3 regions of the Pantoea sp. Z09 genome follow, and region 3 is predicted to be linked to each of the others. Evidence: predicted binding sites of a transcription regulator. Region 3 holds the regulator's gene; each other region holds the start of a gene.
What was found. Region 3 encodes CRP, which controls carbon source genes, mostly activating them, when cyclic AMP is high. Its sites were predicted from a motif close to ATGTGANNNNNNTCACAT; they were not measured.

Region 1: a site for CRP is predicted at 1,139-1,156, ahead of rbsD (D-ribose pyranase). Genes of this name have one in related genera too.
Region 2: a site for CRP is predicted at 1,232-1,249, ahead of MC269_RS05175 (NupC/NupG family nucleoside CNT transporter). Genes of this name have one in related genera too.

What each region holds. Positions count from the first base shown of each region.
Region 1 covers NZ_CP092373.1:3,894,494-3,896,762, forward strand. Annotated here, with positions in the region: gene rbsA (ribose ABC transporter ATP-binding protein RbsA) at 1-633, opposite strand, end outside; gene rbsD (D-ribose pyranase) at 641-1,060, opposite strand; gene MC269_RS18565 (YgiW/YdeI family stress tolerance OB fold protein) at 1,231-1,626, opposite strand; gene qseB (quorum sensing response regulator transcription factor QseB) at 1,789-2,269, shown strand, end outside.
Region 2 covers NZ_CP092373.1:1,081,265-1,083,533, reverse strand. Annotated here, with positions in the region: gene MC269_RS05180 (Nramp family divalent metal transporter) at 1-945, opposite strand, end outside; gene MC269_RS05175 (NupC/NupG family nucleoside CNT transporter) at 1,314-2,269, shown strand, end outside.
Region 3 covers NZ_CP092373.1:310,629-312,897, forward strand. Annotated here, with positions in the region: gene MC269_RS01385 (YccS/YhfK family putative transporter) at 1-992, opposite strand, end outside; gene crp (cAMP-activated global transcriptional regulator CRP) at 1,051-1,683, opposite strand; gene MC269_RS01395 (OsmC family protein) at 1,984-2,269, shown strand, end outside.

The sequences.
Region 1 (2,269 bases), 350 kb from region 3:
GACGTCGTCGCAAATCTCGAAGATCTCTTTCATGCGGTGAGAGATATAAACAATGCCGCAGCCCTGCGCCTTTAGCTCATTGATGACGCGAAACAGCGACAGGGTTTCGGTATCGGTCAGCGCGTCGGTCGGCTCATCCATGATGATCACCTGCGACTTAAAGCTCAGGACCTTGGCGATCTCCACCATCTGCTGATCGCCAATCGAGAGATCGCCCACCAGCTTGTGGCTGTTGAAGCGCAGGTTGAGACGCTTCAGCAGCGCGTCCGCCTCGGCGTACATCCGCTTCCAGTCGATGCGGCCGAAGCGGTTAACGAATTCGCGACCCAGGAAGATGTTCTCCGCCACGGTCAGTTGGGGGATCAGGTTCAGCTCCTGATGAATAATACCGATGCCCGCCTCCTGCGACGCCTTGGGGCCGCTGAAAGTGGTCTCTTCACCGAGCCAGCGCAGCGAACCCGCGTCGCGGCTGTAGATGCCGGTCAGCACCTTCATCATGGTGGACTTGCCGGCGCCGTTCTCGCCGACCAGCGCCATCACGCGTCCCGGATAGACCGCCAGCGACGCGTTCTTTAACGCCTTTACGCCGGGAAAGGATTTTTCAATCCCCTGGAGCTGTAATAAGGGTTGCATAACGGCCTCAGAAGGTGACGCCAGCGCTCAGGATGACATTCGCAAACGGAGAGCACTCTCCGCTGCGAATGACCGCCTGACTGCGTTGCGTCTGTTGTTTGAACTGTTCGTGGCTGATGTAGCGTACGGCGATGTTATTTCCCTGGTGCTGTTGCAAGGCTTCGAGCACGGCGAGAAGTTCGCTGTGGAGCTGCGGATTATGCTGCTTGATCTCCTCCGCTATCAGGGCGCTTTCCACCTGCATCTCCAGCGTGACGGCCTGCACCACCTGCATAAAATCGGGCGTGCCCGGCGTCAGCGCCAGATCGATGCGCTGCGGCCCTGCCGGGATCGGCAAGCCGGCATCGGCAATGGTCAGCGTATCCGTATGGCCCAGGCGGGCAATCACGTAAGAGAGTTCAGCGTTTAACAGGCGACCTTTTTTCATTTTCTGCTCCAGAGCGAAACGTTTCGCTCGCGGCAGTGTATGAAATAGCGGCGGTAACTCAACGGGAGAGATCGAGAAGTGTGATCGTTATCGAAACGTTTCGCTCGCGCGCGCAGGAATTTGGTTTAGGAGAGAGAGCGGGCCGCTGACGCAGCCCGGCAGGAAGGGCATTACGGCGCTTTGCGCACCTGTTTCACGTCAAGCTCGATGCTGTTGAAATCTTTGTCCAGTTCGCCCGTCAGCTCAACGCGATCTTTCGGCGTCACCGTCAGACCTTCCCAGCGCTTGTGGTCGATCTCGACTTTCATGGTGCCCGTGGCGTCGCGGAACAGATAGTCCTCATCGCCGATCTGCTTCTCCAGCTGGCCGCGCACGGTGATCCAGCTGTCATCTTTCATCTCTTCCGCCTGCTTAACGGTCACGACGCTGCTCTGATCGTTTTGAAAACCGCCCTGTTTCGCCTGAACAGCTGGCGCATTCGTGTCGACAAATCCGCCCTGAGTCGCGGCAAAGACCGGCGCAGTGGTCAGCGCCAGGATAGCTAAAAGTGCGGCATGCTTTTTCATATAGTCACCTCGTTTCCATGAATGTGTATTCGGTACGGCTCCTATTAAAACAGCGAGTTCTTAACAGGATCTTAAGGGACAAAAATAGGCGAAAAGTCGCGATATAACCTGTACAAGCCGGCTTCTGCTTCGTATAAAGCTTTTTCAGACAAAGGAGAGAGTATGCGCATCTTACTGATCGAGGACGATCGGCTGATTGGCGACGGCATCAAGGCTGGACTGGGCAAGCTGGGCTTTAGCGTTGACTGGTTTGTTTCCGGCGACGAGGGCTTCGCCGCGCTGGAGGCCGCGCCCTGGGATGCGGTAATCCTCGACCTGTCGCTGCCGCAGCGCGACGGCCTCGATATTCTGCGCGCCTGGCGGCAGCAGGGCGCGGATGTGCCGGTGCTGATCCTGACCGCGCGCGACGCGCTCGATCAGCGTGTCGAAGGCTTGCAGCTGGGCGCGGACGACTATCTCTGCAAACCTTTCGCCCTGACAGAAGTCGCCGCGCGGCTACAGGCGCTCATCCGCCGCCGCCACGGCCAGCTGCAGCCGGAACTGCGTCACGGTAACGTCATTATGCAGCCCGCCAGCCACAGCGTAACGCGGGATGGCGAAGCTGTAACCTTGAAAAGCCGGGAGCTGGCGCTGCTGGAGCTCT
Region 2 (2,269 bases), 770 kb from region 3:
CTGCATCACCACCTGACCGGCCAGCGTGCCCACCACGGTCGAGGAGAGACCCGCCGCCACCAGGCTGAGACCGAACACCGTCGCCGCCGCATGACCGAGCAGCGGCGTCAGCGTCAGGTAGGCCTGGTCGAGTTCGGCGATGCCGCTGTGGCCGCTAAAGTGAAACGCGGCGGCGGCAGTCGCCATCATCGCCAGGTTAACAAAGCCTGCGATGGTCATGGCGATCGCCACATCCAGCTTCGTTGAGGAGTAGCGCTGGCTTTTATTGCCGCTCTCACCACCCTGAGTCAGCGCCGAATGGAGATAGATAACGTGCGGCATAATGGTCGCGCCCAGCACGCCCGCCGCCAGGAACACCGCATCCGACGTCGGCAATGAAGGCAGCGCCATGCCGGTCACCAGCTCGCTGACTTTCGGCTGGGAAAAGAACAGCTCGACGATATAGGCCGCCGCAACAAACAGCAGCAGGCCGCCAATCACCAGCTCCAGCGGCTTCTGGCCGCGGCTCTGCAGCATCAGGATCAGAAAGGTTGCCACGCCGGTCAGCACCGCGCCCTGCAACAGCGAGATGCCGAGCAGCAGCTTAAAGCCGAGCGCCGCGCCGATAAACTCCGCCAGGTCGGTCGCCATGGCGATAATTTCCGCCTGAACCCAGTAGAACCAGACCGCCGGACGCGGAAAGCGATCGCGGATATGTTCCGCCAGGTTTTTACCGGTGGCGATGCCGAGCTTAGCGGACATCAGCTGAATGATCATCGCCATGATATTGGCCCAGACCACTACCCACAGCAGCTTATAGCCGTAGGCGGCGCCCGCCTGGATATTGGTGGCGAAGTTGCCGGGATCGATATAGCCGATCGCGGCGATAAACGCCGGACCCAGCAGCGCGAGCTTGATTTTTCTGGCTCCGCGAGCGGCGCGCTCGGCGGTACGACTCTCAAACATAATTCTCTACCTGTCTGAACGCGTGTTAACCCTGCCAGATTATGGCCTGATCGCGGCAAGTGAAATGAGGTTATCGTTATCGCTGTAATAGATACTGCTATAAAGTATAGCCATTGCTATACCTTGCGGTAAAGCGAGACTTGCTAAAAAATGTGCAACATCGCTTACCCTACACGGTGGACAGTTTATAGACAATAAATTTGTGGGTATTTGCTGTGAACGTTTTGTGAACAGGCTGTGACTGATAAGAGTTTTCTGAGAAAAGGGGTGATAGCGAATCCTTATAATGTGGATTTGATCTCGTTTTTAAGTAACGCGTTACATAGAATACGCAGCAAATTACAACCCTCCTCAAATCTGGAGCAAGCATGTCCCATATTTTGCACTTCCTTTTAGCACTGGTGGTGGTAGGCGTGCTGGCGTTACTCGTCAGCCACGACCGTAAAAGTATTCGTATTCGCTACATTGTCCAGCTTCTGGTCATTGAAGTGCTGCTGGCGTGGTTCTTCCTGAATTCCGAGGCTGGGCTCGGGTTCGTTAAAGGCTTCGCCGGACTGTTCGACCATCTTCTCAAGTATGCCGGCGAAGGCACCAACTTCGTGTTCGGCAATATGAACGACAAAGGCCTCGCCTCCTTCTTCCTTAACGTGCTCTGCCCGATCGTTTTTATCTCCGCTCTGATCGGCATCCTGCAGCACTTCCGCATTCTGCCATGGGTGATCCGCGGCATCGGCACCGTGCTGTCGAAAGTCAACGGCATGGGCAAGCTGGAATCCTTTAACGCCGTCAGCTCTCTGATTCTGGGACAGTCAGAAAACTTTATCGCCTATAAGGATATCCTCGGCAAAATGTCGCAGCGCCGCATGTACACCATGGCCGCAACCGCGATGTCCACCGTATCCATGTCGATCGTCGGCGCCTATATGACCATGCTGCAGCCGAAATATGTGGTCGCCGCGCTGGTGCTTAATATGTTCAGCACCTTTATTGTGCTGTCGCTGATTAACCCTTACCGCGTCGACAGCGAAGAAGATCTGCAGCTGCAGGATATTCACAAAGGCCAGAGCTTCTTTGAGATGCTGGGCGAATATATCCTTGCTGGTTTCCGCGTGGCGATTATTGTCGCGGCGATGCTGATCGGCTTTATTGCGCTGATTTCCGGCCTGAACGCCCTGTTCGATTTTATCTTCGGCATCAGCTTCCAGGGCGTGCTGGGCTACGTCTTCTATCCGTTCGCCTGGGTGATGGGCGTGCCGGCGCACGAAGCGCTGCAGGTCGGCAGCATTATGGCCACCAAGCTGGTTTCCAACGAGTTCGTGGCGAT
Region 3 (2,269 bases):
TGGGTGCGCAGCACGCGCGCGATGCGGCTGAAGTGGTAGAAGCAGAAGTGGCCGACGGGATTGTCGGGATGCTGGCGAGCGATCTTCTCCAGCGCGCCGAGCGGCTTCTCCATCTCGAAACGGCTCGGCAGCTGGTGATAGAGAATGGCGTCGGCCAGCGCGCGCAGCCGCGCCGAGATGATTTTGGCGTTCCAGTGTATCACCGCTTCCGCATGGCTGCGTTCTACCAGCTTTTGCACCTCTTCCGGCTGGTGCAGGCTGACGGAGATGTGCTCCTGCAGATCGAGCGCCACCTGAAAGGCGCGCGTCAGCCGTTTATGGCTGTTGTCGCGGCTGGCGGAGAGCATATGCATCTGCTGATAGCAGGTGTTGATCAGATCGACCGCTTTCTGCTGGCGCGCCAGCAGCGGCGGCAGCGCTTTTTCCGGATCGGTGAGCTGGGTCAGCAGGGTATATTTGGCGTCGCAGTAGTCCGCCAGCTCGCGGTAGATCAGGCTCAGGGTTTCGCGCATCGGCTGCTCTTTCCACAGCCAGAACCAGAACCAGTTGAAGAGCCCGTACCAGAGCGTGCCGCCGATATAGAGCAGCGGCGGCACGTAGATCGGCATGCGGCCGATCAGGCTCAGGGTAAAGATCGCCGCCACCAGCGTGCCGGAGAGCAGCCGGCCGTGCAGCGGGCTGATTTCGCCGGTGACGCCCAGCAGCAGCGGCAGCACAAAGAGCACCGCAGGCAGCGGCACCCCTTTCAGGGTCAGCAGCTGGATCAGAAAGCTGCCGAGCGCGAACAGCGAGCCGCCAACGATCAGTCGTTTGAAGAAGCGCTTATGGGGCGTATCCAGGCCCGCGACGTTGCAGCAGGCGGGAACCAGCGAGAAGAGCAGCCCTTTTTGCAGATCGCCGAACAGCCAGCCGAGCGCGACGGGAATGCACAGCACCAGCGTCTGCCGCAGAGCATAGTTAACTTCGGGGTGGTAGATGATTCGACGCCACATCACTTCGCTAAAAGCAGTAACGGCGTGACGGTAAGATCACGCCGTGAGTGAGAGGAAATCAGCGGGTGCCGTAAACGACAATGGTTTTGCCGTGTGCGGAAATCAGATTCTGGTCTTCCAACATTTTCAAAATGCGGCCCACGGTTTCACGCGAGCAACCAACGATTTGGCCAATTTCCTGACGAGTAATTTTGATTTGCATGCCGTCGGGATGCGTCATGGCGTCTGGCTGTTTCGCCAGGTTAAGCAGGGTTTGTGCAATACGTCCGGTCACGTCGAGGAAAGCTAAATTGCCCACTTTCTCCGATGTTACCTGCAGACGGCGCGCCATCTGCGATGAGAGACGCATTAAAATATCCGGGTTCACCTGGATAAGCTGGCGGAATTTCTTGTAGGAAATTTCTGCCACTTCGCACGCGGTTTTCGCGCGCACCCAGGCGCTGCGCTCCTGACCTTCTTCAAACAGGCCAAGCTCGCCGATAAAATCACCCTGATTCAGGTAAGAGAGGATCATCTCTTTGCCCTCTTCATCTTTGATCAGTACCGCAACGGAACCTTTCACGATGTAGTAGAGGGTTTCAGCCTTCTCACCCTGATGAATCAGCGTACTTTTGGATGGATATTTGTGAATATGGCAATGGGACAGGAACCATTCGAGTGTAGGGTCTGTTTGCGGTTTGCCGAGAACCATTCGCTATTATCCTCTGTTGTAATCGTGCCCAAAACGCGGGGGGATTATTCCCTGCCAGGCGATGAAAGCTTCAAGCGTTTCCCCTAAAGGAGATTATTCGGGCCTTATTTTGCGCCAGGCGCTTGATGTGTCCCGTCTTCGTCCTTAGCAAGACGAACTATTTTCAGCACTGTTTGTAGCACAGCTTTTGCCGACTGTCTTCTGTTGTCTCGCTTCAGCAAAGGGGGGATTACTCTGGATTGCTGTTTGCCAGGCGAACGCGTACTCTGGCGGCAAACGGGCTATTCTCGAGGTGGAAACATGCAGGCAAGAGTGAAGTGGGTCGAAGGGTTAACCTTTCTCGGCGAGTCGTCGTCAGGGCATCAGATCCTGATGGACGGCAACTCCGGCGATAAAGCGCCCAGTCCGATGGAGATGGTGCTGATGGCCGCGGGCGGCTGCAGCGCCATCGACGTGGTTTCTATTTTGCAGAAAGGGCGCAACGACGTGGTGGACTGTGAGGTGAAACTGACCTCTGAACGCCGCGAAGAGGCGCCGCGCCTGTTTACCCATATCAACCTGCACTTTGTGGTCACCGGCAAGGCGC